Regions from separate parts of the Streptomyces sp. NPDC104307 genome, predicted to be linked through region 3. Evidence: riboswitches for the same ligand, from Rfam matches in the RefSeq annotation. Region 3 holds a riboswitch; each other region holds the start of a gene.

Region 1 (7,186 bases), on a different contig from region 3:
CGCTGATAGGCGTCCATCAGCAGGGAGAGGACCGCGCCCTTCACGGCGGTCATCCGCTGCCGGGCGGCCATCGAGCCGGACGCGTCCACGACGAACAGCACGAGGTTCCCCTCGCGCCCCTCCCGGGTGGCCTGTCGCAGATCGTCCCGCCGCACCACCAGGCCCCGCCCGGACCGGCCCCGCGCCCGCTGGTGCGGGGCGGCGGCCTGCACGGTGGCGGCCAGGTGCAGCTTGGTGAGCGCGCCCTGCGGACGCCGTGCGCCGGTGGTACGCCCGTGCTCGGTACGCGCCCGGGAGCGCCGCCCCGCCGCGCCCTCGCCCAGGCCGGGCACGCTCAGCATCTTCGTCCGGAACGGCTCGCCGGCCCGCACGGGCTGCTGCTCGCCGCCCCCGACGGGCTGACCCTGCCCTGGTTCGCGCTCCTTGCCCTGCTCGGGCACGGACTGTTCCGGCCCTGACCCCTCGGGCGTGTCGTCGGCGCCGCCCTCGGGCCGAGGCGGTGTGTCGGGCCCGTCGCCCTGCGGCGGCGGGCCGCCGCCACCGGGGCCGTCCGGGTCCGGATCGTCGTCCTCGGAGTTGTTCTGCTCCAGCGTGTCGTCGAGCTTGTCCTCGTCGAGCCCCGGCGCGTCGAACGGATTGCGCCGGCGCCTGTGGGGGAGCGCGAGCAGGGCCGCCTGCCGTACGTCCTCGGACTGCACGTCGGTACGCCCGTCCCAGGCGGCCAGCGCCGTGGCGGTCCTTGCCATCACGATATCGGCCCGCATCCCGTCGACCTCGAAGGCCGCGCAGGTCGCCGCGATCTGCCGCAACGCGCCGTCACCGAGCCGCACTTGGGGCAGCAGCGCCCGCGCGGCCGCGATCCGGTCCCGCAGTGCGCCCTCCTCCTTTGCCCATCGGGCGGCGAAGCCGGCCGGGTCGTCGTCGTACGCGAGCCGCCGGCGCACCACCTCGACCCGCAGATCGGTATCCCGGGAGGCGGCGACCTCGACGGTCAGCCCGAACCGGTCCAGGAGCTGCGGCCTGAGCTCGCCCTCCTCCGGGTTCATCGTCCCGACCAGCAGGAAGCGGGCGGCATGCCGTACGGAGACGCCCTCGCGCTCCACGTAGGAGGCGCCCATGGCGGCCGCGTCCAGCAAGAGGTCGACCAGGTGGTCATGGAGGAGGTTGACCTCGTCCACGTACAGGATTCCGCGATGGGCGTCTGCGAGGAGCCCCGGTTCGAAGGCCTTCACGCCCTCGGCCAGCGCCCGTTCGATGTCGAGGGCGCCGACCAGCCGGTCCTCGGACGCGCCGACGGGCAGCTCGACCGTCCGGGCCGCCCGCGACACGCCGGAGGCCGGTTCGTGCGGGCCGTCGGGACACGCCGGGTCGGGCGAGGCGGGGTCGCAGGAGAACCGGCACCCAGGGACGACGGACACCTCCGGCATCAGCGCGGCCAGCGCGCGCACGGCGGTGGACTTGGCGGTGCCCTTCTCGCCGCGCACCAGCACTCCGCCGACGGCCGGCGAGACGGCGTTGAGCAGCAGGCCGAGCCGGAGATCGTCCTGCCCGACGATGGCGGTGAAGGGGTACGGCGTACTCACAGGGCCTCCTTGGTGGCGGCGGTTTCCAGCGGTTCGGGCTGTTGCGGCGGTTCAGGCTGTTCCAGTGGTTCCGGCTGTTCCAGCGGGGCGGTCCTGCGCGGGGCTTCGCGTGCCGCGGGGGCTCCGGGCGCTCCGGGCGGGATGAAGGGGAGTCCCGCAGGTGCGCCCGACTCGATGAGCCGCCACAGCGCGTCGGTGTCCGCGTGCTCCTCGATGAGGTCACCGAGGAGGTCGAGCTGCTCCTCGCGCAGGGCGGCGAAGCAGGTGTCGGGGGCGGGGACGAAGCGGCGCCCCGCGGCCCGCGCGATCTCGGTCAGGAAGCGGCGGCGGAACGCGTCGCTCTCCAGCGAGCCGTGCCAGTGGGTGCCCCACACCGCGCCGGACCGGCAGCCGTCGAGCCGCTGCCCCTGACCGTCGGTGAGGAACGGCTCACCGCCGCGTACGTCCGCGACGCCGTGGTGGATCTCGTACCCCTCCACGGGGGCGCCGAGCGCCTCACCGACCGGCCGGGCGAGGGTCTTCTCGCGCTCGAACCGGACGAGGACGGGCAGCAGCCCGAGCGCGTCGACCTGCCCCGCGCGCGACTCCACCTCGTCCTCGATGTGTTCGCCGAGGATCTGGTAGCCGCCGCAGATGCCGAGGACCGGGCGGCCCTCCGCGGCGCGCCGCCGCAGCGCGTCGGCGAGCCCGCGCTCGCGCAGCCAGGCCAGCGCCTTCACGGTGCCCCGGGTGCCGGGCACGATGACGAGGTCGGCGTCGGACAGCTCCTCCGGACGGTCCACGAACCGCACGACGACGCCCGGTTCCGCGGCGAGCGCGTCCACGTCGGTGAAGTTCGACATCAGCGGCACGGCGCACACGGCGACGCGCAGGATGTCCTCACCGTGCGGCGGCGCCACGACCGACTCGCGTACGGTGCCGCGCAGCGAGACCCGCAGCCCGTCCTCCTCATCGATGCCGAGGCCGTGGGCGAACGGCAGCACCCCGTACGTGGGCCGCCCGGTGAGACCTAGCAGCATGTCCAGGCCCGGCTCCAGCAGCGACACGTCACCGCGGAACTTGTTGACCAGGTAGCCGGCGATCAGCTCCTGGTCCGCCGCGGCCAGCAGCGCCGTCGTACCGAAGAACGACGCGAAGACCCCGCCCCGGTCGATGTCCCCGACGACCACCACCGGGAAGCGCGCCGCCCGTGCGATGCCCATGTTCACGATGTCCGTGCGCCGGAGGTTGATCTCGGCCGGGCTGCCCGCGCCCTCGCAGATCACCGCGTCATAGGTGGACCGGAGCTGCTCCAGGCAGTCCACGACGGTGGACAGCAACTGCTCCTGCCTGCCGCCGTGGTAGCCGCGGGCGCTCATCTCGCCGACCGCGCGCCCCATCAGGACGACCTGGCTGGAGCGGTCGCTGCCGGGCTTGAGGAGCACCGGGTTCATCAGCGCGGTCGGCTCCACCCGGGCGGCCTGGGCCTGCATGGCCTGGGCCCGGCCGATCTCGGCGCCCTCACGGGTGACGAAGGAGTTGAGGGACATGTTCTGCGCCTTGAACGGCGCGACCTTCACCCCCCGGCGCACCAGCCAGCGGCAGATCCCCGCCGTGACGACGCTCTTGCCCGCGTCCGAGGTGGTCCCGGCGACCAGCAGTCCGCCGCTCATGTCGGTCTCCGTCCTGAGGTGCGCGTACCCGGGGCAGCTGTCCCCGGGCCGCGCGTCGAGGTGATCCGTCGTGCGGCGGCGGCCACGCCCAGCCGGGCCGCCACGCTCACGCCGAGGGCCAGCACTCCGATCCGGCGCGACAGCCGTACGGCGCGTTCGATGTCCTCGGTCGCCACCGCCCGGCCCGTCTCGCCGTTGAGTACGGGGCGGTGCTCGACCCGGCCGCCGTAGGCGAGGGTGCCGCCGAGCCGTACGCCGAGCGCGCCGGCGAACGAGGCCTCCACGGGGCCCGCGTTGGGGCTCGGGTGCTTGGCGGCATCCGCCCGCCAGGCGTGCAGCGCACCCCGGGGCCGGCCGCCGGCGGCGACGGCGAGCAGGGCCGTGAGCCGGGCTCCCGGCCAGCCCACGAGGTCGTCGAGGCGGGCCGAGGCCCAGCCGTAGCGCAGGTAGCGGGGCGACCGGTGGCCGACCATCGCGTCCAGGGTGTTGGCGGCCCGGAAACCGACGAGTCCGGGGACCCCGCCCAGCGCACCCCACACCAGGGCGCCGACCACGGCGTCTGAGGTGTTCTCCGCGACGGACTCCACCACCGCGCGGGCGATCTGCGGCCCGTCCAGGGACTGCGGGTCGCGGCCGCACAGATGGGGCAGCCGCTCCCGCGCCAGGCCGAGGTCCCCGGCGGCCAGCGCACCGCCGATGGACCGGGCCTCGCGCCCCAGCGACGTACCGCCGACGACGGACCAGGTGGCTGCGGCGGTCAGCGCGACGGCGGCGGCGGGACGGCGGCGCAGCGCGCGGGCGGCCAGTGCGGCACCCCCGGCGGCGCCTCCGGCGCAGACCAGAGTGTGCAGGGCGCCCCACCCGCGGTGGTCGCGCCACAGGCGGCGTTCGACGTCTGCCGCGGCGCGCCCGAAGGCGGCGACCGGATGTCCCCGGCGGGGATCACCGAGCAGCAGATCACCGATCAGACCGGCCGTGGCGCCGTACGCGAAGATGCGATCGGCACGCACGGTTCAGCCGGCCGTCGCGCCTCGGACAGCTTTCGCGCGGACACCTGGTGCTGGTCGAAGGGGAGACATGGAGACGGGCGCACGGCGGCCGGGCATGGCGATATGTCCTCACTCAGGGTCCGCGCCCTGGTTCGACGTGACCGGCGACGAGAGTCTCCTGGCTCCCGGATCCGCAGTTCCCCCGGTCTTCCAGCCCACTCGGCGTGGACCGTGACTTCCGGTGGTGGGGGACTGCTCCCCGGTGACAGTGGCGGGACCGCGCCGGATTCGCACCGGCTTCCTCTGCTGTCGCCGTAATGGCTCCGGCAGTCCACCACGCTCCGCGAACGCCAGTCAACCTACCGTTGACCTGCGACGGTGCAGTGTGCTGAGACGCACATCGGGCCGGCCGCACGCGAGGTGCGGCCGGCCCGACGCGTCGGGTGGATCAGGGGCTGTGGATCAGGCGACGATCAGATAGATCCCGTAGGCCACCGCCGCCGCGCACAGTCCGAAGCAGACGTACGCGCCCGCGCGGGCGAGCAGCAGGGACCCGCCGGACTGCCCGCCACGCTCGGCCGGTTCCGGCTGCCTGGAGAGGCCGGCGATGCCCAGGGTGAAGAGGCCCACCAGCGCGACGGTGGCGACGAGAGAGACGCCGAAGACGGTGCCGAGGGCTGCCCAGTCGATGTTCATGGAGGATCTTCCTTACACCGTGGCGGGTCGTGCCGGGTCGGCTACGGCCGGGGCCGGGATGGTGGCGGTGAGTTCGTGGGCCTGGGCGGCCGAGGTGGGCGGCGGGCTGACGGCCGCGATGGCGGTGGTGATGACGCCCGCGGGTTCGGCGTCCGGGGTGACCGGAGCGCGGTCCTGGGCGCCGGGTGCGACATCGTCCTGGCCGACCGGCTTGCGGCGGGACAGGACCCAGATCGCTCCGGAGCCCGCGACCAGCAGTACGGCGACGAGCACGACTCCCCAGGTGCCCTGCTTGGTGAGGAACTCCGCCCCCGCGCCGACCAGACCGGCGGCCGGCAGCGTCAGACCCCAGGCGACGAACATCCGGGTGGCGGTGGACCAGCGGACCACACCGCCCCGGCGGCCGAGACCGGCGCCCATCACCGCGCCGGAGCAGGACTGGGTGGTGGAGAGGGAGAAGCCGAGGTGCGAGGAGGCCAGGATGACCGTGGCCGCACTGGTCTGGGCGGCGAAGCCCTGCGGCGGCTTGAGCTCGGTCAGTCCGCTGCCCATGGTGCGGATGATGCGCCAGCCGCCGAGGTAGGTGCCGAGCGCGATGGCCATTCCGGCGCTGACGATGACCCAGACCGGCGGGTTCGAACCGGGGGAGAGGACTCCGCCGGTGACCAGGGCCAGGGTGATGATGCCCATCGTCTTCTGTGCGTCGTTGGTGCCGTGGGCGAGGGAGACCAGCCCGGCGGAGGCGATCTGCCCGGCGCGGTAGCCCTTGGCGGTCGCCTTCTCCTGGGCGCCACCCTGGACCTTCCCGCCGATCCGGTACGTCAGCTTGGTGGCCAGCAGCGCGGCCAGTCCGGCGACGATCGGGGCGGCGACCGCGGGGAGCAGCACCTTGGTGACGACGGTGCCGCCGTCGACCGACGACCAGCCCGCGGACATCACCGCGGCGCCGATCAGACCGCCGAAGAGGGCGTGGGAGGAGCTGGACGGGAGCCCGACCAGCCAGGTCAGCAGATTCCACAGGATGGCGCCGACGAGCGCCGCGAAGATGACCTCGGTTCTGAGGCCGTCCTCATTGATGATCCCGCCGGAGATCGTCTTGGCGACCTCCACCGACAGGAACGCGCCGACGAGGTTGAGAACGGCGGACATCGCCACCGCTGTCTTGGGTTTGAGTGCGCCGGTCGAGATGGTGGTCGCCATCGCGTTGGCGGTGTCGTGGAAACCGTTCGTGAAATCGAACACTAGAGCTGTCACGATCACAATCGCGAGCAGCAGCGTGATGTGTTCCATTTACCCAGGCAATCGTTCGACGTCAGTGGCACGAGGAACGTAGGCAACCTGGGTGAACGGAAGATGAACTGAACAGGGCGTTGCGGTGACCCCAACCGGAGCGGCCTCGCCCCGTTTGGCCGTGGTCCGACAGGGCGGGACGGGCACGGCGCGGTGTGGGCCCCGAATCCGGGCCCGGCCGGTCTCCGGCGGGAGGCGGAATCATGGACCGCTCATCAGTGGAAAGGATCTTCGTATGAGCGATCAGCGGCAGGGTTCGGTCGAACACACCCGGGACATCGAACGGGCCTGGGGCGCGGTCGTCGCCACCGCCCGCAGGACGGCGGCCGACGGTCTGGTCGTCGGTACCTCGGGCAACGTCTCCGCGCGGGTGGGCGACACCGTCCTGGTCACCCCGAGCGGTGTGCCGTACGACCGGCTCCGCCCCGAGGACCTGGTCGGCGTCGACCTGGAGGGCAACCGGATCCTCGGTGAGCTGGCGCCCACCAGCGAGCTTCCGCTCCATCTCGCCGTCTACCGGAACACGGCGGCGGCCGCCGTCGTGCACACCCACGCGGTGCACGCCACGGCCGTCTCGACGCTCGTGGCCGAGGTCCCGCCGATCCACTACGCGGCCGCGCTGCTGGGCGGCCCCGTCCGGGTCGCCGCCTATGCCAGGTACGGCACCGAGGAGCTGGCGGCGAACATGCTGACCGCCCTGCGGGACCGCACCGGCTGCCTGCTCGGCAACCACGGAACCGTCACCTATGGAGCCACCCTCGAAGAGGCGTACGACCGCACCGCCCAGCTCGAATGGCTGTGCCGCCTCTGGCTCGCCGCGAGCGCCGTCCCCGGCCGCTCCCCGGCCTTGCTCACCCCGGACCAGCTGAGCGACGTCGGGGAGGCGCTGAAGGGGTACGGGCAGCCGGGCTGAGACTGTCGGGTGGCGTCCGGCCGGCCTCTGAGCCCGCCGGGGCGGGCGGGGGCCGTCACCGTA
Region 2 (7,186 bases), on a different contig from region 3:
GTGAGCCGGAGCACCAGTTCGTGGGCGGCCGTGCCCAGGGCATCGCCGAGCGGCACGTCCCGGCGCTCGACGGCCTCGCCCCGCAGATTGAGCACCGCGCCGCTGAACCGGTTGCTGTGCGACAGGTCCAGGACCACGAGGTTCACCGCGTCGTCCTCGATGCGCACGAGACTCGCGGGCTTGCCGAGCCGTGCGCCGCCCTGCCGGGGGCCGATGTCGGCGACGAGCCCGTCCTCCTCAAGATCCGCGACGAGCGCGGAGATCGTCGGCGCGGTCAGCCCGGACGCCCGCGCGATCTCCGAACGGCTCTTGGGTCCTTCGTGGTACAGCGTCGCCAGCACCAGCGACCGGTTGTGCACCCGGCTGTCCAGCGTGCTCGCCTTCTGCCGCTCCGGAGGCCGGCGCGGCAGCGCCGGTACCTGGAGCAGGCTGCGCTGCGGACGGAGGGGTCCGGCAGGGGGAACGGCGGATTCGCCCATGGAGTGCGACTGCTTCCTAAAGTGGCTTTACTTAAGATGCTTTAGATAGTCAGTCGCATGTCTGCCACCGTCAAGGGGGTGGACGGGTGTTTTTCGGCCACGGCCGTGGCCGTCGTCGTGCTGGAGCGGACCGTCAGGCGGCCTTGGCCACACGGGCGACGGGATGCAGCGCGGCGTACTCCAGGGGTGCGGACGGGTCGATGGAGACGTCCAGGGGTGCGGGTTCGGCTCCCGCCCGGACCAGGAGGTCTCCGACCGAGGCGATCATCGCCCCGTTGTCGGTGCACAGCTTCGGCGGCGGGACCCGCAGCGTGATGCCGGCGGCGAGGCAGCGTTCCTCCGCGAGAGCCCGGACACGGGAGTTGGCGGCCACTCCGCCCACCACGACCAGGGTGTCCACGCCGTGCTCACGGCAGGCGGCGACCGCCTTGCGCGTCAGCACGTCGGCCACGGCCTCCTGGAGTGAGGCGGCCCCGTCCGCCAGCGGCAGTTCCTCGCCGCGCAGCCGGTACCGCTCGGCCCAGCGGGCGGCGGAGGTCTTCAGCCCGGAGAACGAGAAGTCATGACGTGAGTCCCTCGGGCCGGACAGCGGGCGCGGGAACGCCACGGCACGCGGATCGCCGTCCCGGGCGGCCCGGTCGATGGCCGGCCCGCCCGGGTAGGGCAGCCCGAACACCCGGGCCACCTTGTCGAAGCACTCGCCGGCCGCGTCGTCGATGGTGTCGCCCAGGTGTGTGATCGGGTCACGGGCCAGATCCCGGACGAGCAGCAGGGAGGTGTGGCCACCGGAGACGATCAGCACCATGCAGGGGTCGGGCAGCGGCCCGTGCTCCAGGGTGTCGGCAGCCACGTGCCCGGCCAGGTGATGCACCCCGTACAGCGGCACCCCGAGCGAGAACGCCAGGGTCTTCGCCCCGGCGAGCCCCACCTGGAGCGCCCCCGACAGCCCGGGGCCGGTGGTGACCGTGACGGCACCGATGTCCGCCATCCGCAGCCCCGCCCGGTCCAGGGCCTCCCGCACGACAGGTGTGAACGCGTGCAGGTGCGCCCGCGCCGCGATCTCCGGCACCACTCCGCCGAACCGGGCGTGCTCGTCCATGCTCGACGCCACCGAGTGCCCGAGCAGGCGCCCGTTCCGCACGAGGCCTGCGCCGGTCTCGTCGCACGAGGACTCGATGCCGAGCACCACCCGGGACTCCATGGCGTACCTTTCTGCACGAACTGGCTAATTGCAAGCTATGTGCAATAAGGATACGTCGAAGCTCACCCGGGTCGGTCAGGCACCCGGGCCGGTCAGGCACCCGGGCCGGTCAGGCACCAGGGTCGGTCAGGCGCCCCTGCGCAGGGCGATCGTGTCACCGGCGTTGACCACCTTCGCGCGGGTCGCTCCGGCGAACGCCGAGCCGTCGCTGCTGACCTTCCACGTGTTCGTCCCGCTGTTCGCCTTGCCGTTGAGTGCCGTGATCGCGCCCGTTCCCGAGGAGGGAGTCACGCCGCTCACGCAGCCGGACGGGGTCGCCCCGGCCGTCGCCGCGTCCAGGACGGCGCCGAGCGTCGTTGTGGTCCCCGTGGGGGTGAAGGCGACGGAGCACACCTTCAGGCCGCCCGCGCCGTCGTCCACGGTCAGGGCCAGTTTCGTTGCGGTGCCCGGGGTGAAGGCGGACTGCGCCACCCACTGGGGCGCGCCGCTCGTGACCGGGGCCGGGGGAGCGGCGGTGAAGCCTCCGCCGGCGACGGCGCGCAGTCCGTCGATGGAGGCGTATGCGGAGGGCGCGGTGTCGCCGGGCAGGTACTTGAAGCCGCCGCCGGGGCTGAACTGCTGGCTGATCAGGAAGTCGACCGGGGTCTTGCCGGCGGAGGTGAGGAAGTCACCGGTCTGCGGGTTGATGCCGCAGGCGTTCAGGCCGGAGACCGCCCAGCCGTTGGAGTCGGTGTTGACGCCGAACATCGCGTTGAAGGCGCCGCTCGTGGGCACCAGTTTGCTCTTGAGGAACGCCTTGGCCTGCGTGATGTCCGTGTCGGTGCCCGGGACACCGGAGACGCAGAGCGCGGCCATCGCGGCGCCGGTCATGTCGATGTCACTGGTGGCGGCGAGCGCCGCCGGATCGCCTTCGGCCTTGCTGAAGTTCCAGCCGCCGTCGTTGTGCTGGTTGGCGCGGATGCGGGTGACGAGCGAGTCGCGCAGGGCCTGGGGTATCCGCTGGGCACCGGCCTGGGTCCTGGCACCGCCGAGGGCCAGGGCCGCGAAGACGGTGCCGTTGAAGTTGGCGGACGGGCCGAAGTAGCCGGGCTCGGCGTTCTGCCAATAGCCGTAGATGTCACCGATCAGGTTGCGGGAGGCGGAGACCCTGGCCGGGTCGATACCGGCCGCGTAGGCGTTGAGCGTGGCGCGTTCGTAGTCGGTGACCACAGGCGCCGCCGACGGCCAGCTCGCCGTGGCGAGCAGGGCGCGGTAGACCGATCTCGCGTTCTTCGAGGCGTCGCCGCCGGGTGTGACGTCCACCGCCGCGGTTCCGGCGGAGGCCAGGGCGCTGAACGCCCACTCGTTGGACAGTCCGCCCGAGGCGTACGAACCGTCGGCTGCCTGCAGGGACTTGAGATACGCGACACCGTTCGTCTTCGAGGTGGCGATCTGGGCCGGTGTGGCGGTGGCCGCCGCCGGCAGGACACTCAGACACAGAGCCCCGAGGGAGACGGCTGCTGTGAACACAAGACGGGGTGAGACCGAAGGACGGGACATGGCCTGCTCCTGGGATGAGGGGCGCGCCGACCGGGCCCGCGTCCGGCCCGAAGAAGGGCGGCAGGGGGCAGGGCCGCCGCCCGAACGCGTGGACCGGCTTCCTGTGATGCACCGCCGCCATGGGCATTCGGGCTCGGAACGGCCCCCAGCCGTCCCACACCGCTGCGCGTCAGCCCCGGGCTCTCACCGGGTTCCCCCATGTGGCAGCCCAGGACGCTACCCCAGGCGAAGCCGTCCTGTCAGCAGCCCCCCATCCCACTCCGAACGGAGCGCGGCCCCTTCTTGACGTTGTGTGCGCAAGCGTGCTCCAATCCGCCTGATAAGCACTGAGTCCCAGGGGAAGCCGGTCGAAACCCGGCGCTGACCCGCAACCGTAGGCCCGGCATTGCCGGGCGAGCCGGATTACCTGGGGCCTGATCTGCAGCGAGAAGCGCCGTCGCGGACTACGGCGTGGTCGACCAGCCCCGCCATGCGGTGAACCACGCGTGGTCGCGGTGGGCTCAGCCACGTTCGTGTCCCCACGGAGACAGAACGAGGGGGCCGCGGTGGGGACCGCACAGCGAACAGACCGGAAGCCGGGAACCAGAATCTTCCTGTCCCTGGTATCAGTGGCATTCCTCCTGCTTGCCATGTGCTTGACGCTCGGCACGGGCACCCCGGCCTCGGCCGACCCCCTCGGGGACTGCACGGCCACCAAGGGCGCGATCGTCGCGGTCGACTTCGGCCCCTTCGGCGGCAAGGTCGAGCGCGGCTGCGACACGACGCCGACGACCGGCTACGAACTGCTCCACGAGGCGGGGTTCACCACAGAGGGCACCCAGCACGACGGCCCCGCCTTCATCTGCCGCATAGGTCTCGGCGCCGGAACGCAGTACCCGACCAAGGCGAAGGAGTCCTGCGTCCTCACCCCGCCGGCCACCGCCTACTGGTCCTACTGGCTCGCCTCGCCGGGCCAGAACAAGTGGACCTACAGCCAGTACGGCGCCATGGACCGCAAGCCCAAGGACGGTGACGTCGACGCCTGGGTGTTCGGCGGCACCGACATCGGGGGCACGACCGGCAAGCCGACCTTCACCCCGGACCAGGTACGCGCCCAGGGCGGCGCCGAGACCCCCGATCCCGGCGGCACACCCACCGTCGCGCCCGGTGAGATCGACATCAAGGGCGCGGCCGGCTGGGTCGACGGCGCGCTCAAGGACGGCGAACGCGTCGTCGACGACGGAGCCGACACCCCGAACTATCTGTTGACCACAGAGGCGGCCTACGCCCTCGCGGCGGCGGGCGGCGACAGCGCGAACCTCGACAGGATCACCGCCTTCCTCGGTACGCACGCCGACGACTACGCCTACGCCGCAGGCAAGGACCAGGCCCCGGACGCCACCGCGGCAGCCCGGCTCGCGCTCGTAGCGGAGATCACAGAAGGCGACCCGCACCACTTCGGCGGCCACGACCTGATCGCCGACCTGCTGGCCAACATCTGCGTCACCGGCCCCGAATCGGGCACCTACACCCCCGGTTGCTCCGCCAAGGGCGACTTCCGCAACGCCTCGTACGGCGACGGCCAGGCACTCGCGCTCCTCGCCGTACTGCGCTCCGGTGCGACGCCTCCGGTGGCGGCCGTCGAGCGGCTGACCCAGCTCCAGTGCGACGACGGCGGCGTCACCAGCATCCTGATTCGCCCCGGCGAGTACTGCGACGGCGATCCCGCCGTCACCGGCCTGGTGGTTCTGGCCCTGCGCGAGGCCGCAGGACAGGACGCCGTCGTGGCGAAGGCGCGTACGTATCTGGAGAAGACCCAGCGCGAGGACGGGGCGTTCCCCGGCTACACGGGTTCCACGACCGGCAGTGTCCACGCCACCGCGTACGCGGCGCAGGCGCTGCGCGCGCTGGGCGACACCACTAGGGCCGACGCGGCCGTCTCCTGGCTCTCGCGTGAGCAACTGGACGGCGGCGGCTTCGGGTTCGAGGAGGCCGCCACGGATCCGGCGCTCTACGCGACCGGCCCAGCGGTCCTGGCCGGCGCGGACACCGACCTCACCCGCCTGACGACGAAGAAGCCGGACCCGACGGACCCGCCGACCACGGACCCGCCGGCCACAGAGCCGCCGGTGACTGAACCGCCCACCACGGACCCGGCCCTTCCGGCCGGTAAGGGCCCGGACCTGAAGAAGGGCGTCGCCTACCTCACCCGTGCGGCCAACCTCAAGCAGGGCCAGTACTACGGAGACGGCACGGGCCGCGCGGACTTCGGGCTCACCATCGACGGCGCCTACGCCCTCGTGGCGACCGGCATGAACAACGACAAGCTCCGCGGCATCGTCGACTTCCTCGACAAGGGCGGGAAGGACGGGGCCGGCCGGACCCTCCAGGACTGGACCGGTACGGGAACGAAGTACGCGCTCGGCGGTTCCATCGGCAAGGCCGCCCTGCTCGCCGAAGCGGTGGGCCGAGATCCTCGCTCCTTCGGCGGCAAGGACCTCATCGCCGCGCTCGGCAAGGCGGTGTGCGCCGGGCCGAGCAAGGCTCCGGACCGCAGCTGCGCGGCCAAGGGCGCCTACACCTACGCCCCTTCGGTCTTCTCCCAGTCCCTGGCCGTCATGGCCCAGGTGCGCGCCGACGAGAAGCAGGCAGCCCAGGCGCCGGTCGCCTACCTGCGGAGCCTCCAGCACGGCAGCGGTGCCTGGCCCAGCCTGATCCCCGCCACGGGCGACTCCGACGTCGACTCCACCGCCATCGCCGCCATGGCCCTGGACCTGGCCGGTGGTGAGAAGGCGGACAAGGCCGTGGACAAGGCGCTCGGCTGGATCGCGGGCGAGCAGCTTCCCGACGGCGGCTTCCCCGGCGCGGCCGGAAACTCCGTCAACTCGGCCGCCCTCGCGGTCCAGGGGCTCTCGCTGGACGCGGAGCGGTACGCCTCCGAGATCGCCAAGGCGCGGAAGTTCCTCGCGGGCCAGCAGAACACGGACGGCGGCTTCAACGTCGCCAAGGAAGGGCAGCGCGGATCGGATCTGCGCGCCTCCACCCAGGCGGTCGGCGGTGCCACCGGGGTCTCGTTCGGCATGCTCGGACGGAGCCTGGCCGGTACCTCGCCCCAGCCGACACCCAGCCCCGGCGCGTCCACCCCGTCGATCGTCACCCCCGATGACCCGGCAGGCGGCGCGGGCGGCATCGTCGACACCGGCACCGGCACCGACACCGACACCGACGGCGGTGGCTCCGGCGGGGGAGCGCTGGCCTCGACCGGTGTGCAGGCCGGAGTGCTCGTCGGGTTCGCGGCGTTGCTGGTGGGCGCCGGATGGCGGGTGGTCGTCGTGGCCCGCCGCCGGGCGTCGGAGGCGGGACGGATATGAGCACCCCCGTACGGCGCGGAGCCGCTCGGACGGTCGCGGCCCTCCTTCTGCCGGCCGCGACGCTCATGGCGAACGCGTCCCCGGCGGCGGCGGACCCGCAGCCCATGGGCCGCTGCACCACCACCTCCGGAGCGGTCCTGGCGGTCGACTTCAGCCACTGGGGCGGCCCCGTCTACCGCTCCTGCGGCACCACGCCCACGACCGGGTACGAGCTGCTCAACCAGGGCGGCTGGCGTACCACCGGCACCGGGCACGACGGTCCCGCGTTCATCTGCCGGATCGGCTACAGCGGGCAGCAGGGCGGCAGGCAGTATCCGACGCCCCGGCAGGACGACTGCGTGCTGACGCCACCGGCCTCCGCCTACTGGTCCTACTGGCACGCCGATCCGGGCGCGAACTCCTGGGAGTACAGCCAGCTCGGGGCCATGCTCTACAAGCCGAAGCCCGGCAGCGTCGACCTGTGGATCTTCGGCGGTACGAACATCGAGGGCACCGAGGGACGGCCCACGCTCACCCCCGACCAACTCCGCGCCCACAACACGAAGGCGCGGGGCAACGTTGGCGAGCCCGCCTCGACCGAACGCGCCCCCGCGCTCCCCCCGGGCACCGACACCGGC
Region 3 (7,186 bases):
GGCCCGTACGCCTGGCGGACCAGGTGCAGACAGGCGTCGATGCCCGCGGCCGTGCCCGCAGAGGTGATGACGGAGCCCTCGTCCACGTACAGCACGTCGGGCTCGACGCAGGCGCGCGGGAAGCGGCGGGCCAGCGCGTCGGAGTGGCGCCAGTGCGTGGTGCAGCGGCGGCCGTCCAGCAGTCCGGCCGCGCCCAGCACGAACGCCCCCGAGCAGACGCTCAGCACCCGGGCACCCCGGTCCACGGCCCGGCGCAGCGCCTCCAGGACCTCTTCCGGGTACTCCCGGTCCGTGAAGTGGCTGCCGGCCGGTACGGCGATGAGGTCGGCCTCCTCCAGGCGGTCGAGGCCGTGCGGGGTGCTGATGGTGAACCCCGCGTGCGTCTGGAGCACCGGGCCATCGGCGGAGACCACGGCGAAGTCGTGCACCGGCAGGCCCTCCTCGCTGCGGTCGAGCCCGAACACCTCGCAGAGCACGCCGAGTTCGAAGGGGTGGACCTCGTCGAGCAGCAGGACGGCGACGTTTTTCAGCATGCCCCCAGTGTGGCAGTAATTCGATGCTCCATGACAGTCCTGCCACTGCCGGATCTCGTCCGGACGGACGACAGTAGAGGCATGAACACATTCACGAACGTCCTGGGCATATCCGCAGTTATCACCCTCGTCCTGCTCCCGGCGCTGATCGGGATCGTCCGCGAGCTCCGCATCGACCGCGAGCTCAGGAACGCGGAACGGAGCCGGAGAACCGCACCACCGGAAACGGCGGACGCCGCGCAGCCGGTGAAGGCCGCACGGCGTCCGCAGTTGAGGAGCTGGGCGAGGGTCTGAAGGGCTCAGAACTCGTCGTCGAAGCCGACCGTGCCCTCGACCGCCACCTGGTAGGCCGAGGGGCGGCGCTCGAAGAAGTTCGTCAGCTCCTGCACGCCCTGGAGCTCCATGAAGGAGAACGGGTTCTCGGAGCCGTACACCGCCGGGAAGCCCAGCCGTTCGAGCCGCTGGTCGGCGACGCACTCCAGGTACTCGCGCATGGACTCGGTGTTCATGCCCGGCAGCCCCTCGCCGCACAGGTCGCGGCCGAACTGCAGCTCCGCCTCGACGGCTTCCTTCAGCATGTCGGTGACCTGCTGCTGGAGGGCGTCGTCGAAGAGCTCCGGCTCCTCCTTGCGGACGGTGTCCACGACCTCGAACGCGAAGTTCATGTGCATGGTCTCGTCACGGAAGACCCAGTTGGTGCCCGTGGCGAGGCCGTGCAGCAGACCGCGCGAACGGAACCAGTACACGTAGGCGAACGCGCCGTAGAAGAACAGCCCCTCGATGCACGCCGCGAAGCAGATCAGGTTCAGCAGGAAGCGGCGGCGGTCGGCCTTCGACTCCAGCCGGTCGATCTTCTCGACCGAGTCCATCCACTTGAAGCAGAACTGCGCCTTCTCGCGGATCGACGGAATCTCCTCGACCGCGTCGAAGGCCGCCGCCCGGTCGTCCGGGTCGGGCAGATAGGTGTCCAGCAGCGTCAGATAGAACTGGACGTGCACGGCCTCCTCGAAGAGCTGCCGCGACAGGTACAGCCGCGCCTCCGGGGAGTTGATGTGCTTGTACAGCGTCAGCACGAGGTTGTTGGAGACGATCGAGTCACCGGTCGCGAAGAACGCGACGAGCCGACCGATCATGTGCTGCTCGCCCGGCGACAGCTTGGCGAGGTCGGCGACGTCGGAGTGCAGGTCGACCTCCTCCACCGTCCAGGTGTTCTTGATCGCGTCCCGGTAGCGCTCGTAGAAGTCCGGGTAGCGCATGGGCCGCAGGGTCAGTTCGAAGCCCGGGTCGAGCAGGTTCTTGTGGTCGTTGGTGCTCATTACTGGCAGGCCTCGCAGGACTCGGGGTTTTCGAGGGAGCAGGCGATCGCGTCCGCGTCGGGCGCGGCCGCCTGCTGTACGGGAATGGGGGCGGCGGCCGCGACCTGCCCGGACGCCGCACGGGCGATCCGGGTCGCCGGGCGCGAGCGCAGGTAGTACGTCGTCTTCAGCCCCTGCTTCCAGGCGTACGCGTACATCGAGGAGAGCTTGCCGATCGTCGGCGTCTCCAGGAACAGGTTCAGCGACTGGCTCTGGTCCAGGAACGGCGTACGGGCCGCCGCCATGTCGATCAGTCCGCGCTGCGGGATCTCCCACGCCGTGCGGTACAGCGCCCGCACGTCCTCGGGGATCCAGGCGAAGCCCTGCACGGAGCCGCTGGCCTCACGCAGCGCCTCGCGGGTCCGCGCGTCCCACACGCCGAGCCGCTTCAGCTCGTCCACCAGGTAGGCGTTGACCTGGAGGAACTCACCGCTGAGCGTCTCGCGCTTGAAGAGGTTGGAGACCTGCGGCTCGATGCACTCGTACACGCCCGCGATGGACGCGATCGTTGCGGTCGGCGCGATGGCCAGGAGCAGCGAGTTCCGCATGCCGGTCTTCGCGACCCGGGCGCGCAGCGCGTCCCAGCGCTCCGGCCAGTTCAGCTCGGTGTCGTAGTGGTCGGGGTGCAGCACGCCGCGTGCGGCACGCGTCTCGGACCAGGCGGGGAGGGGGCCCGACCGCTCGGCGAGATCGCAGGACGCCTCGTAGGCCGCGAGCATGATCCGCTCGGAGATCTTCGTGGAGAGCGCGCGGGCCTCTGCGGAGTCGAAGGGCAGCCGCAGCTGGAAGAAGACGTCCTGGAGGCCCATCGCGCCCAGGCCCACCGGCCGCCAGCGGGCGTTGGAGCGCCCGGCCTGCTCGGTCGGGTAGAAGTTGATGTCCACGACCCGGTCCAGGAAGGTCACGGCGGTGCGCACGGTGGCGTCGAGCCGCTCCCAGTCGATCGTGCCGCCGTCGACGAACGCGCCGAGGTTGACCGAACCGAGGTTGCAGACGGCCGTCTCGCCGTCGTCGGTGACCTCAAGGATCTCCGTGCACAGGTTCGAGGAGTGCACGACGCGGCCGGGCTCCGCGGTCTGGTTCGCGGTCCGGTTGGAGGCGTCCTTGAACGTCATCCAGCCCTGGCCGGTCTGGGCGAGGGTCCGCATCATCCGGCCGTACAGCTCACGGGCCGGCATGGTCTTGCGGGCCAGGCCCTTGGCCTCTGCCGCCCGGTAGGCGGCGTCGAACGCGTCGCCCCACAGGTCCACCAGCTCGGGCACATCGGCCGGGGAGAACAGCGACCAGGTGGAGTCCGCGTCGACCCGGCGCATGAACTCGTCCGGGATCCAGTGCGCCAGGTTCAGGTTGTGCGTGCGCCGCTGGTCCTCGCCCGTGTTGTCGCGCAGCTCCAGGAACTCCTCGATGTCCGCGTGCCAGGTCTCCAGGTAGACGGCGGCGGCGCCCTTGCGCCGGCCGCCCTGGTTGACCGCCGCGACGGAGGCGTCGAGCGTCTTCAGGAACGGGACGATGCCGTTGGAGTGCCCGTTGGTGCCCCGGATCAGCGAACCTCGGGCCCTGATGCGGGAGTACGAGAGGCCGATGCCGCCCGCGTGCTTGGAGAGGCGCGCCACCTGGTGGTAGCGGTCGTAGATCGAGTCCAGCTCGTCCAGCGGCGAGTCCAGCAGATAGCAGGAGGACATCTGCGGGTGCCGGGTACCGGAGTTGAAGAGGGTGGGGGAGGAGGGCAGGTAGTCCAGCCGGCTCATCAGCCGGTACAGGGCCGCGACCTCGTCCAGCGCGTGCTCCGAGTTGTCCTCCGCGAGCCCGGCGGCCACCCGCAGCATGAAGTGCTGGGGGGTCTCGACGACCTGGCGGGTGATCGGGTGGCGCAGCAGGTAGCGGCTGTGCAGGGTGCGCAGTCCGAAGTAGCCGAAGCGGTCGTCGGCGCCGTCGGTGAGCGCCTGTCCCACCAGGGCGTCCAGGGCGGCCGCGTGCAGCGTCACGAACTCGGCGGTGCGGTCCGCGATCAGGCCCTCGCGGTGTCCGACGGCGACCGAGGCGGAGAAGGACGTCGAGCCCTGCCCGGCCGCCTCGTCCGCGATGGAGCGGGTGAGCAGCCGGGCGGCGAGCCGGGAGTAGGCGGGGTCCTCGGAGATCAGGCCGGCGGCCGCCTCTGTGGCCAGCGAGCGCAGCTCGGCCTCGTCCGACCGGGCGTTGCGGCCGCGCAGCGCGGCGGCGGCGACGCGTCCGGGGTCGGTGTCGGGCAGATCCGCGGTGAGGGCGGTGAGGGTCCGCAGCAGTGCGGTGCCCGGTCCGTCGCTCGTGGTTCCCGTTGATTCGGCCGCTGAAACCGGATCGGCTGGCGCGATGGTCACGTGGTGCTCTCCCTCGCTCGGCTCTGGGCCGACGGGGGAGCGGGGGCAGCCGGGCGGAGCGGGGCCCGTTCGGGCAGCACTCCGTGCGGCGTCCACCGGCCCATCCACGAGGCCCGGACGTCTGGGCGTCCGGTTCGGTCGAGCCGGACGCGCTGTCGGCAGGTCCTCGGACTCGGGGTGCGCAAAAGCACACCGATCACACCGTTGCGGGACAGTTCCGGATTCGCACCGGATTTCCCTGCGGCGACAGCGAGCACGAGCATACATGTGGGGGCCGCCCGATGAGGCAGCCCCCACATGTTGTGTCGCGTGGCCGATCAGGAGACCGCCGGGAACTCCAGTCGGTACGTCAGCAGCGAGAGCCCCTCGATCGGATACCAGTCCCTTTCCGGGGTCCGGACGAAGCCGAGGCGCCCGTAGATCCTATGGGCCCCGCGCATGGCCGGCTGCGTCGAGAGGACGATTCCGGTGACCCCCGCGGTGGCCCGTGCGCGGTCGATGCAGGCCCGGACGAGCGCCTCGCCCGCCCCGGCCCCGCGGGCCTCCCGGGAGACCGCGAGCATCCGGAACTCGGCCTCGTCCGGCGTCGCGATATCGGCCCAGCGGTTGCCCGGCGGCGCGTAGGTGACCCCGCCGAGGACGCGGCCCCGGGCGTCCGTCGCGACGAGCACCTCGGCCTCCTCGGCCCGCCGGGGGACGTCGCGCAGCTGTACCAGGTACGGGTCGTCGGCGCCGTAGTCCAGCAGCCCGTCCCCGAGATAGGCCTCGGCGGTGATCTCGCCTAGGGCGGCGTACTCGGCGGGCTCGATCGGCCTGATGGTTATGTCCATGCACGGAAGTCTGCCGCACCTCCGGGCGGCGACGGCACGGGGTTTTCGCCGGACGTGCGAACGGGCCGCCGCACCCCACGTGCTGGGGGTGCGGCGGCCCGTGGCGCCGTGGTCAGTGACCGCCGGGCGCACCGGCCGTGGCCGGCGGGAGCTCCGTCTTCACGCCCGGGTCGCCCGCGTCCGCGGTGTAGTCGCCGGGAGAGGTCTCGTCGAGTCCGGCAGGCGCCTTCAGGGCGTTCAGGACGAAGGTGAGGACGACGGTCACCACGATGTTCAGTACGAACGCCGTCAGGCCGATGTAGCCGATCTCACCGATGCCCGGGATCTCCTTGGAAGACCCGCCGAAGTGCGCCTGGGTGGGACTGGCGACCCCGTAGGCGGCGGCCGTCCCGTAGACCATGCCGACCGCCCAGCCAGCGAGCAGCGCCCAGCGGTGGAACCAGCGGGTGAACAGTCCGCCGACCAGGGCGGGCATCGTCTGGAGGATCCAGATGCCGCCGAGCAGCTGGAAGTTGATCGCGACCGTCTTGTCCATGGTGAGGACGAAGGCGAGCGCGCCGACCTTCACCAGCAGCGAGACCAGCTTGGAGACCTTGGTCTCCTGCTCGGGCGTCGCGTCGGGCTTCAGGAAGTCCTTGTAGATGTTCCGGGTGAAGAGGTTCGCCGCCGCGATCGACATGATCGCCGCGGGGACCAGGGCGCCGATGCCGATGGCGGCGAACGCCACGCCCGCGAACCAGTCGGGGAACATGTCCTCGAACAGCTGCGGGATCGCCAGCTGGCCGTTGTCCACCTTGACCCCGGCGGCGATCGCCATGAAGCCGAGCAGCGCGAGCAGGCCCAGCATCAGCGAGTACAGCGGCAGGATCGTGGTGTTGCGGCGGATCACGTTGCGGCTGCGGCTGGAGAGCGTCGCCGTGATCGAGTGCGGGTACATGAAGAGCGCCAGCGCCGAGCCCAACGCCAGTGTGGCGTAACCCCACTGGCCGTCCACGCCGGGCGCGAGCGCACCGGTCGGCTTACCGCCCGGCGGGCCGTTGAACTTCTCCTGCGCGGCGGCGAAGATGTCGTGGAAGCCGCCGAGCTTGATCGGGATGTAGATGATCGCCACGGCGATGACCAGGTAGATCAGCCCGTCCTTGACGAACGCGATCAGCGCGGGCGCGCGCAGCCCCGAGGAGTACGTGTACGCGGCGAGCACCGCGAACGCGATCAGCAGCGGCAGGTCCTTGACGAACCAGTTGGTGTCCTCGCCGCCGCCGACGCCCATCACGTCCAGCACCGCCTGGATGCCGACGAGCTGGAGCGCGATGTACGGCATGGTGGCGAGGATGCCGGTGACCGCGACGGCCAGCGACAGCCCCTTGGAGCCGAACCGGCCGCGGACGAAGTCCGAGGTGGTGACGTAGCCGTGCTTGTGCGAGACCGACCACAGGCGCGGCAGGAAGGTGAAGATCAGCGGGTACACCAGGATGGTGTAGGGCACCGCGAAGAAGCCGGCCGCGCCGGCCGCGTAGATCGCCGCGGGCACGGCGACGAAGGTGTACGCGGTGTAGAGGTCGCCGCCGAGCAGGAACCAGGTGACCCAGGTACCGAAGGACCGTCCTCCCAGGCCCCATTCGTCGAGGCTGGCCTCGTTCTCCGCCTTGCGCCAGCGGGCGGCCATGAAGCCGACGACCGTGACGGCCAGGAAGAAGAAGATGAAGACACCGAGCGCGATGCCGTTCACGCCGTCCTTCATGCGGACGCACCCCCCTTGCGCGCGCGCTGGTCACGCTGCCACAGCTTGTACGCGATCATCGTGAGTGCGGTCGAGATGAGCACCCAGAGCATCTGGTACCAGTAGAAGAACGGGATGCCGATGAAGGTCGGGTCGATCTTGGCGTACGAACCCACCCAGAGCATCGCCACGAACGGCGCGATGAGGCAGAGCGCGATGACCACCCGCACGGGTGTGACCGTGGGTGGTGCCGCTCCTGGTTCCGCTGGCTTTCCTACTGGTTCTTCCGGCATGGCGGCGACTCCGTCCCCTCGCTGATCACCGATGTAATGCGCAGGAAATCTAGGCGAGGGTCCCGCCCAGCGTCACCCCCTGTCCGCATTGCGGTCCG
Region 4 (7,186 bases), on a different contig from region 3:
GTCAACGGGCTCGTACCCCACTTCACCGGCGGCACCCTGTACGGCCGCGTCACGGTCGACGGCCGGGACACCGCGAGCCACCCGCCCCGGGAACTCGCGGACGTGGTCGGAGTCGTCGGGCAGGACCCGCTCGACGGATTCGTCACCGACACCGTCGAGGAGGAACTCGCCTACGCCATGGAACAGTTGGCGATCGCGCCGCCCGTCATGCGCAAACGGGTCGAGGAGACTCTCGACCTGCTGGGCCTGGCAGACCTCCGCCACCGCGCGCTCCACGAACTCTCCGGCGGGCAGCAGCAGCGGGTCGCCATCGGCTCCGTCCTCACCGCCCATCCCCGCGTCCTCGTCCTCGACGAACCCACCTCCGCCCTCGACCCGACCGCGGCGGAGGAGGTCCTCGCCGCCGTCACCCGGCTCGTCCACGACCTCGGGGTCACCGTCCTCATGGCCGAGCACCGCCTCGAACGCGTCGTGCAGTACGCCGACCGCATCGTGCACCTGCCCGGTGACGGGCGCGTCGTCCACGGCACCCCCGCCGACATCCTCCGTACCTCCTCCATCGCCCCGCCGATCGTGGAACTCGCCCGCACCGCCGGCTGGCACCCGCTGCCGCTGTCCGTCCGCGACGCGCGCCGGGCCGCCGCCCCGCTCAGGACCGAGCTGGCCGACGCCACGCCCGCCCCGGTGCGCCCGGCTCCCGCAGCCGACGCCCCGCGACTGCTGACCGCCCGCGGAGTCACCGTCAGCTATCACGGCGTCGCTGCCGTCCGCGAGGTCGGCCTCGAACTGCGGAGCGGCGAGATCACCGCACTGATGGGGCGCAACGGCTCCGGAAAGTCCTCCCTGCTCTGGGCGTTGCAGGGGTCCGGTCCGCGAAGGGCCGGCACGGTCCGCGTCACACAAGGCGGCTCGGCGCACGACCCGCACGCACTGCCCGCGGCCCACGCGCGCCGCCTGGTCGGCCTCGTCCCGCAGACACCCGCCGATCTGCTCTATCTGGAGAGCGTCAAGCAGGAACTCTCCCAGGCTGACAGCGAGTCGGCGGACGGAGGCACGAACCCGGGTGCGCGGGAGATCCTCGACCGGCTGGCGCCGGGCATCGACGACGCGACCCACCCCCGCGACCTGTCCGAGGGGCAGAAACTGGCTCTCGTCCTCGCGATCCAGCTCGCCGCGACACCTCAGGTGCTGCTCCTCGACGAACCGACGCGCGGCCTGGACTACCGGGCGAAGGCGGAACTGACCCGGATCGTCGCCGCACTCGCGGCGGAGGGCCGTGCGGTCGTCATCTCCACCCACGACGTGGAGTTCGTGGCCCGGACCGCCGACCGGGTCGTGGTGATGGCCGAGGGCGACATCGTCGCGGACGGCCCCACCCCCGAAGTCATCGTCGCCTCACCGGTGTTCGCACCGCAGACCGCGAAGATCCTGGCACCGCTGCCGTTCCTCACCGTCGACCAGGTGGCCTCGGCACTCGCGCCGGCCGGCCCCGCGCCCCGCGACGGCGAGGACCAGGCATGAGCACGACCGCCGCGACGGCCATCCGGCTCAACACCCGTGTCTCACTGGTCATCGCGCTGGCCGCGTTCCTCGGCGTGGTGGCCTTCTTCTGGCCCTTCGTCGTCGCACCCGGAAAGTTCGGCTCGAACTACGCCCCGCCCCTGATCTTCGGCGTCCTGCTCGTCCTCGTGCTCTGCGTGGTGCTCTCCGAGATCGCCGAGGGCGGCATCAGCTCCAAGGCCCTGGCCATGCTCGGCGTCCTCTCCGCCGTCAACGCGGCGCTGCGCCCGCTGGGCGCCGGAACCGCCGGCATCGAGACGGTCTTCTTCGTCCTGGTCCTGGCCGGACGCGTCTACGGGCCGGGCTTCGGCTTCACCCTCGGCTGCACCTCACTCTTCACCTCCGCCCTGATCACGGGCGGTGTCGGGCCGTGGATGCCGTACCAGATGTTCGGCTGCGCCTTCGTGGGCATGCTCGCCGGCTTTCTGCCCCGGGCCACCGGCCGCCGCGAGGTCCTGATGCTCGCCACCTACGGTTCGGTCTCCGGCTACCTCTTCGGCTTCCTGCTCAACCTGTCCTTCTGGCCCTTCTCCCTGGACCCGAACAGCTCCCTCGCCTACCTTCCCGGGCTGCCGTTCACCGAGCAGTGGCACCGCTACCTCGCCTTCGACCTCGCCACCTCCCTCGGCTGGGACACCGGCCGGGCCGTCACCAACTTCGTCTGCATCACGCTGGCCGGCCCGGCGGTACTCACCACGTTCCGCCGGGCCGCCCGACGCGCCCGCTTCCAGGCCCCGGTCCGCTTCACGCCCGCCGGACCGGACGACTCGGGGCGGCGCCCGTAACCTCCGGCCGCCGCCCCGAGTCCTTCGCGATCAGGAGGCGGGCAGCTCGCCGCGGACGGTGCGGGCCGCGGCGACCAGGTTCTCCAGGGACGCCCTGGTCTCGGGCCAGCCGCGGGTCTTCAGGCCGCAGTCCGGATTGACCCACAGGCGCTCGGCGGGGATGGCCTTCAGCCCCTTGCGGAGCAGGGCCGCGGCCTCGTCGGCGTCGGGTACGCGCGGTGAGTGGATGTCGTACACGCCGGGACCGGCCTCGCGCGGGTATCCGTGCGCGGCGAGTTCGCGGGCGACCTGCATGTGCGAGCGGGCGGCCTCCAGGCTGATGACGTCGGCGTCCAGGTCGTCGATGGCCTGGACGATGTCACCGAACTCCGCGTAGCACATGTGGGTGTGGATCTGGGTGTCCGGCCGTACCCCGCTGGTGGTCAGGCGGAACGACTCGGTGGCCCATTCCAGGTACCCGGCGTGGTCGGCGGCGCGCAGCGGGAGTGTCTCGCGCAGCGCGGGCTCGTCGACCTGGATGACCGAAGCACCCCCCGCCTCCAGGTCGTCGACCTCGTCGCGCAGGGCGAGGGCGACCTGGCGTGCGGTGTCGCCGAGCGGCTGGTCGTCACGGACGAAGGACCAGGCCAGCATGGTCACCGGCCCGGTGAGCATGCCCTTGACCGGACGCCCGGTGAGCGACTGGGCGTACGAGGTCCAGCGCACCGTCATCGGCTCCGGGCGGGAGATGTCGCCCGCGAGGACCGGCGGGCGGACGTAACGCGTGCCGTAGGACTGGACCCAGCCGTGCTGGGTGGCCAGGTAGCCGGTGAGCTGCTCGGCGAAGTACTGCACCATGTCGTTGCGTTCGGGCTCACCGTGCACCAGGACGTCGATGCCGGTCTTCTCCTGGAAGGCGATGACCTCACCGATCTCGGCCTTGATCCGTTCCTCGTAGCCGGCCGTGTCGATCCGTCCCGCGCGCAGGTCGGCGCGGGCCGTGCGCAGTTCGCTCGTCTGCGGGAACGAGCCGATGGTCGTCGTCGGCAGCAGCGGCAGCCCGAGGTGGGCCCGCTGGGCGGCGGCGCGCTCGGTGTACGGCTGGGAGCGGCGGCCGTCGGCGTCGGTGATGGCCGAGGTCCTGGCCCGGACGGCGGGGTCACGGGTGATCGGGGAGCCGGTGCGGGACGCGAGGTCGGCGCGGTTGGCGGCGATCTCGGCGGTGATCGCTCCGGTGCCCAGGGTCAGTCCCTTCGCGAGCGTGACGATCTCGGCGGTCTTCTGCTCGGCGAAGGCGAGCCAGCGCAGGATCTGCGGGTCGATGTCCCGCTCCGGCGCCGTGTCGAGCGGGACGTGCAGCAGGGAACAGGACGCGGCCACGTCGACCCGGTCCGCGAGGCCGAGGAGGGTGGCGAGGGTGGCGAGGGACTTCTCGTAGTCGTTGATCCAGATGTTACGGCCGTTCACGACACCCGCGACGAGGCGCTTGCCGGGAAGCCCGCCGGCGGCGGCGAGGTCTTCGAGGTTGGCGGCGGCGGCATCGGTGAAGTCCAGTGCCAGACCCTCGACCGGGGCCTTCGCCAGAACCGGGAGCGCCTCACCGAGCCGCCCGAAGTAGGAGGCGACGAGCAGCCTGGGCCGGTCGGTGAGGCCGCCGAGGTCGCGGTAGGCGCGGGCGGCGGCGTTCAGCTCGGCCGGGGTGCGGTCCTGGACCAGGGCGGGTTCGTCGATCTGTACCCACTCCGCGCCGGCGGCACGCAGATCCGCGAGCACCTCCGCGTACACCGGCAGCAGCCGGTCCAGCAGGGTGAGCGGCTCGAAGCCGGCCGCCACCCCCGGGGCGGGCTTGGCCAGCAGGAGGTAGCTGACAGGGCCGACGAGGACCGGCCGGGCGGTGTGCCCGAGTGCGACGGCTTCCCTGAGCTCGGTGACCTGCTTGGTGGAGTCGGCGGTGAAGACGGTGTCAGGACCGAGCTCGGGGACGAGGTAGTGGTAGTTCGTGTCGAACCACTTGGTCATCTCCAGCGGCGCCACGTCCTGGGTGCCGCGAGCCATCGCGAAGTACCCGTCGAGCGCGTCGGCGGCGACGGCCGCACGGTGCCGTTGCGGGACCGCGCCGACCATGACACTGGTGTCCAGGACGTGGTCGTAGTACGAGAAATCGCCGGTCGGGACCTCATGGACGCCGGCATCCGCCAGCCGCTTCCAGTTGGACCGGCGCAGTTCCGCCGCCGTCTCCCGGAGGGCTTCCGCGCTGACGCGGCCCTTCCAGTACCCCTCGACGGCCTTCTTCAGTTCCCGGTTCGGGCCCTGTCGGGGGTAGCCGTGGACGGTGGCTCGTGCTGCCGCGGCTGCGGGCTTGGGTGTCACGGAAATCTCCTTCGCGAGACGACTCCTGAACATCCCGGAGACGGGACACGGACGCGAAGGGATGACGGACCTGACGGATATCGCACACGCCTCGGCGCGGATTCTCCGTCTGGTATGCACGCCGACCCGCCCACGAGGTCACCGGGATAACCGCGTCCGAGGGTTCGGGTGCGGGCAACGGGCAGGTCTTCGGACTCGCGGGCACGTCTGCCGGGGGCAGACTCCTACTGGCCGTCGCTTCCCGGATCCGAACGGATCCAGTGCGTATGACGGCGGTCGTTCCCACTTACCGCTGCGGGGCAGTCCCGGATTCACACCGGGTTCCCTCTTGCGACGCGTCTGCCTGGCGGACAGGGCGAACCAGCTGCACCGGCCAGCCTAGGGGGTGGACCGTCGCAGCGGCGCCGCTGTTCACATTCCGGGATCCGGAAGGGGACGGAGACGTTGCCATGAGTGCCGCGTTCCTCCTCCTGTGCCGACTGTCCTCAGGCTGGTCCGTTGGCTCTGCCGTGGTCGGGCGAGGTGGGGCATGAGTGGGCCATTGGCTCATTGGAGTGGGTCTGAGTTGAACCATTAGCCCCCCAGGTGTTGAGATGGAGGCATCAATGGCGCTGCAGGTCCCTCAGGGATCTCTGTGGCGCCTTTCTCATGTCTGCGCTGGTGTCATGCGCGAAAGGGGCGAGGCGACTTGCTGAAGAGGGCGTTCGTCGCACACGACCCCGGGCGGATCCGGCTGCGGTTCGCGTCCCGGGCCGTGCTCGGCATCGGGCTCGCCGTCGCCCTGTGCGGGGCGGCGGGGCACTCGCTGGTGGCGGCCATCACGGGGGGCCTGGCCGCGCTGCTCGCCCTGTTCACAGTGACCGACCCGACGGTGCGCGGGCAGGCCACGACGACCGCGCTGCTCCCCGTCGTCGGCCTCCCGGTGCTCACGCTCGCCGCCGTGCTGCACGACGTACCCGTCGCCCGCGACCTGGCGTTCCTCGCCGTCGTGGGGGCCGGGGTGTACGCGCGGCGGTGGGGGCCGCGCGGGCACTCGCTGGGCGTGTTCGCCTTCATGGCCTACTTCTCCGCCCAGTTCCTGCACACCGTGCCCGGCCAGCTGCCCGAGCTGTACGCGGCGGTGCTGCTGTCGCTCCTCGCGTCGTCCCTGGTGCGGTTCGGGGCGTGGTGCTACGAGCGCCGGATCACGGCCCCGGCGACGGTCGGCCTTCCCGCGGGAGCGACGGGGCTGCGGCGCATCACGACGCGGCAGGCCGTACAGGCGACCCTGGGCGCGGGATTCGCGCTCGCGGTGGGCCAGCTGCTCTCCGACCAGCGCTGGTACTGGGCGGTCGGCGCCACCTGGTGGGTGTTCGTGGCCACGACCTCTCGCGGCGAGACCGTGGTGCGCGGGTTCAGGCGATTCCTGGGGACCGTGCTCGGCATCGGGCTGGGCTTCGCCGTGGCCGTGCCGCTGCACCACGAGCCGGTCGTGGCCGCCGTCGTCGTCGCGGTGGGCGTGTTCGGGATCTTCTACACCGCCGCCGTCTCCTACACCTGGATGATGCTGGCCGTCACCGTGATGGCCAGCATGCTGTACGGGCTGCTCGGCGTGCTCGACGCGGGACTTCTGGTGCTCCGGGTCACCGAGACGGGGGCCGGTGCGCTCGGCGCCGTACTCGCGGTGCTGTTCGTGCTGCCGGTGACCACGCACTCGGTGACCGAGGCCTGGGTGGAGCGGGCCCTGCGGTGCGTGCACACCTGCACGGCGGAGGCCGCTGCCCGGCTCGCAGGAAGCGAGGACGCCGACCCGCCCCGGCACGTTGCTGAGCTGGAGGCGATCCTCGGCCGGGTACGGCTGTCGCTGGCGCCGCTGGTGCACCCCCTCAACCCGGTGAGGGCCCGCAAGGCACGGGCGCGGCAGGTCCTCGCGCTGCTCGACGACTGCGCGCGCGAGGTGCGCGGACTGGCCTCCGTCGCCGCCGATCCGGAGGCCTCGCACGACGCCCGGCTCGCCGCCGCCTGCTGGCGCGTCGAGAGCGCGGTGGAGGCGCTGACCGCTCCCGGGCGGCCGGCCCGCACCCCGCTCGCCCCCGGACATCCGGCGCACGCCGGGGTGACGGAACCCGCCCTCGCCCACCTGCACGGCCTGGAGCGGGCGCTGGCCGAGCTGGCCGCGCCGCTGCACAGCCCGCCGAGGGCCCCGCTCGCCGCGGCCTGATAACGCACCCTTTGGTCCAGACCACTCGCCGCACTGCTACCGTCGCCGCGGAAGATCGCGACGGTCCCCACTGTCGCGGTCAGTCGGCGGAGAGAGGCAGTGCGGTGGACAGCAGCAACGGTGCCGGACGGGCATTCATCGGGTCCTTCACCTCGGCGGGCGGGCGGGGCATCACCGTCGCCGCCGTGGACCAGGAGACCGGGGCGCTCACCGTCCTCGGCGCGACGGATTCCGTGCCCGACCCCTCCTACCTGGTACTGGGCCGGGGCGGGGGCCCCGGCGGCGCGGTCCT

The links. Region 3 has a riboswitch for cobalamin ahead of ACZ601_RS28730 (ribonucleoside-diphosphate reductase subunit alpha). Riboswitches for the same ligand answer to the same signal wherever they lie in the genome.
Region 1: it holds a riboswitch for cobalamin, as region 3 does, so the genes downstream of both, ACZ601_RS34190 (cobalamin biosynthesis protein) here and ACZ601_RS28730 (ribonucleoside-diphosphate reductase subunit alpha) in region 3, are expected to answer to the same signal.
Region 2: it holds a riboswitch for cobalamin, as region 3 does, so the genes downstream of both, ACZ601_RS17000 (hypothetical protein) here and ACZ601_RS28730 (ribonucleoside-diphosphate reductase subunit alpha) in region 3, are expected to answer to the same signal.
Region 4: it holds a riboswitch for cobalamin, as region 3 does, so the genes downstream of both, metE (5-methyltetrahydropteroyltriglutamate--homocysteine S-methyltransferase) here and ACZ601_RS28730 (ribonucleoside-diphosphate reductase subunit alpha) in region 3, are expected to answer to the same signal.

The regions. Positions count from the first base shown of each region.
Region 1 covers NZ_JBVJMU010000020.1:78,077-85,262, reverse strand. Annotated here, with positions in the region: gene ACZ601_RS34200 (putative cobaltochelatase) at 1-1,583, opposite strand, end outside; gene ACZ601_RS34195 (cobyric acid synthase) at 1,580-3,235, opposite strand; gene ACZ601_RS34190 (cobalamin biosynthesis protein) at 3,232-4,245, opposite strand; cobalamin riboswitch at 4,396-4,528, opposite strand; gene ACZ601_RS34185 (hypothetical protein) at 4,687-4,920, opposite strand; gene ACZ601_RS34180 (inorganic phosphate transporter) at 4,933-6,210, opposite strand; gene ACZ601_RS34175 (class II aldolase/adducin family protein) at 6,446-7,123, shown strand.
Region 2 covers NZ_JBVJMU010000005.1:429,341-436,526, forward strand. Annotated here, with positions in the region: gene ACZ601_RS16990 (ROK family transcriptional regulator) at 1-479, opposite strand, end outside; gene tsaD (tRNA (adenosine(37)-N6)-threonylcarbamoyltransferase complex transferase subunit TsaD) at 613-1,680, opposite strand; gene ACZ601_RS17000 (hypothetical protein) at 1,807-3,219, opposite strand; cobalamin riboswitch at 3,322-3,461, opposite strand; gene ACZ601_RS17005 (prenyltransferase/squalene oxidase repeat-containing protein) at 3,849-6,569, shown strand; gene ACZ601_RS17010 (hypothetical protein) at 6,566-7,186, shown strand, end outside.
Region 3 covers NZ_JBVJMU010000014.1:77,717-84,902, forward strand. Annotated here, with positions in the region: gene ACZ601_RS28715 (helix-turn-helix domain-containing protein) at 1-533, opposite strand, end outside; gene ACZ601_RS28720 (hypothetical protein) at 615-827, shown strand; gene ACZ601_RS28725 (ribonucleotide-diphosphate reductase subunit beta) at 833-1,849, opposite strand; gene ACZ601_RS28730 (ribonucleoside-diphosphate reductase subunit alpha) at 1,849-4,245, opposite strand; cobalamin riboswitch at 4,386-4,508, opposite strand; gene ACZ601_RS28735 (GNAT family N-acetyltransferase) at 4,563-5,075, opposite strand; gene mctP (monocarboxylate uptake permease MctP) at 5,188-6,816, opposite strand; gene ACZ601_RS28745 (DUF3311 domain-containing protein) at 6,813-7,088, opposite strand.
Region 4 covers NZ_JBVJMU010000005.1:438,177-445,362, forward strand. Annotated here, with positions in the region: gene ACZ601_RS17020 (ABC transporter ATP-binding protein) at 1-1,521, shown strand, start outside; gene ACZ601_RS17025 (ECF transporter S component family protein) at 1,518-2,345, shown strand; gene metE (5-methyltetrahydropteroyltriglutamate--homocysteine S-methyltransferase) at 2,376-4,694, opposite strand; cobalamin riboswitch at 4,858-5,074, opposite strand; gene ACZ601_RS17035 (FUSC family protein) at 5,383-6,894, shown strand; gene ACZ601_RS17040 (lactonase family protein) at 6,999-7,186, shown strand, end outside.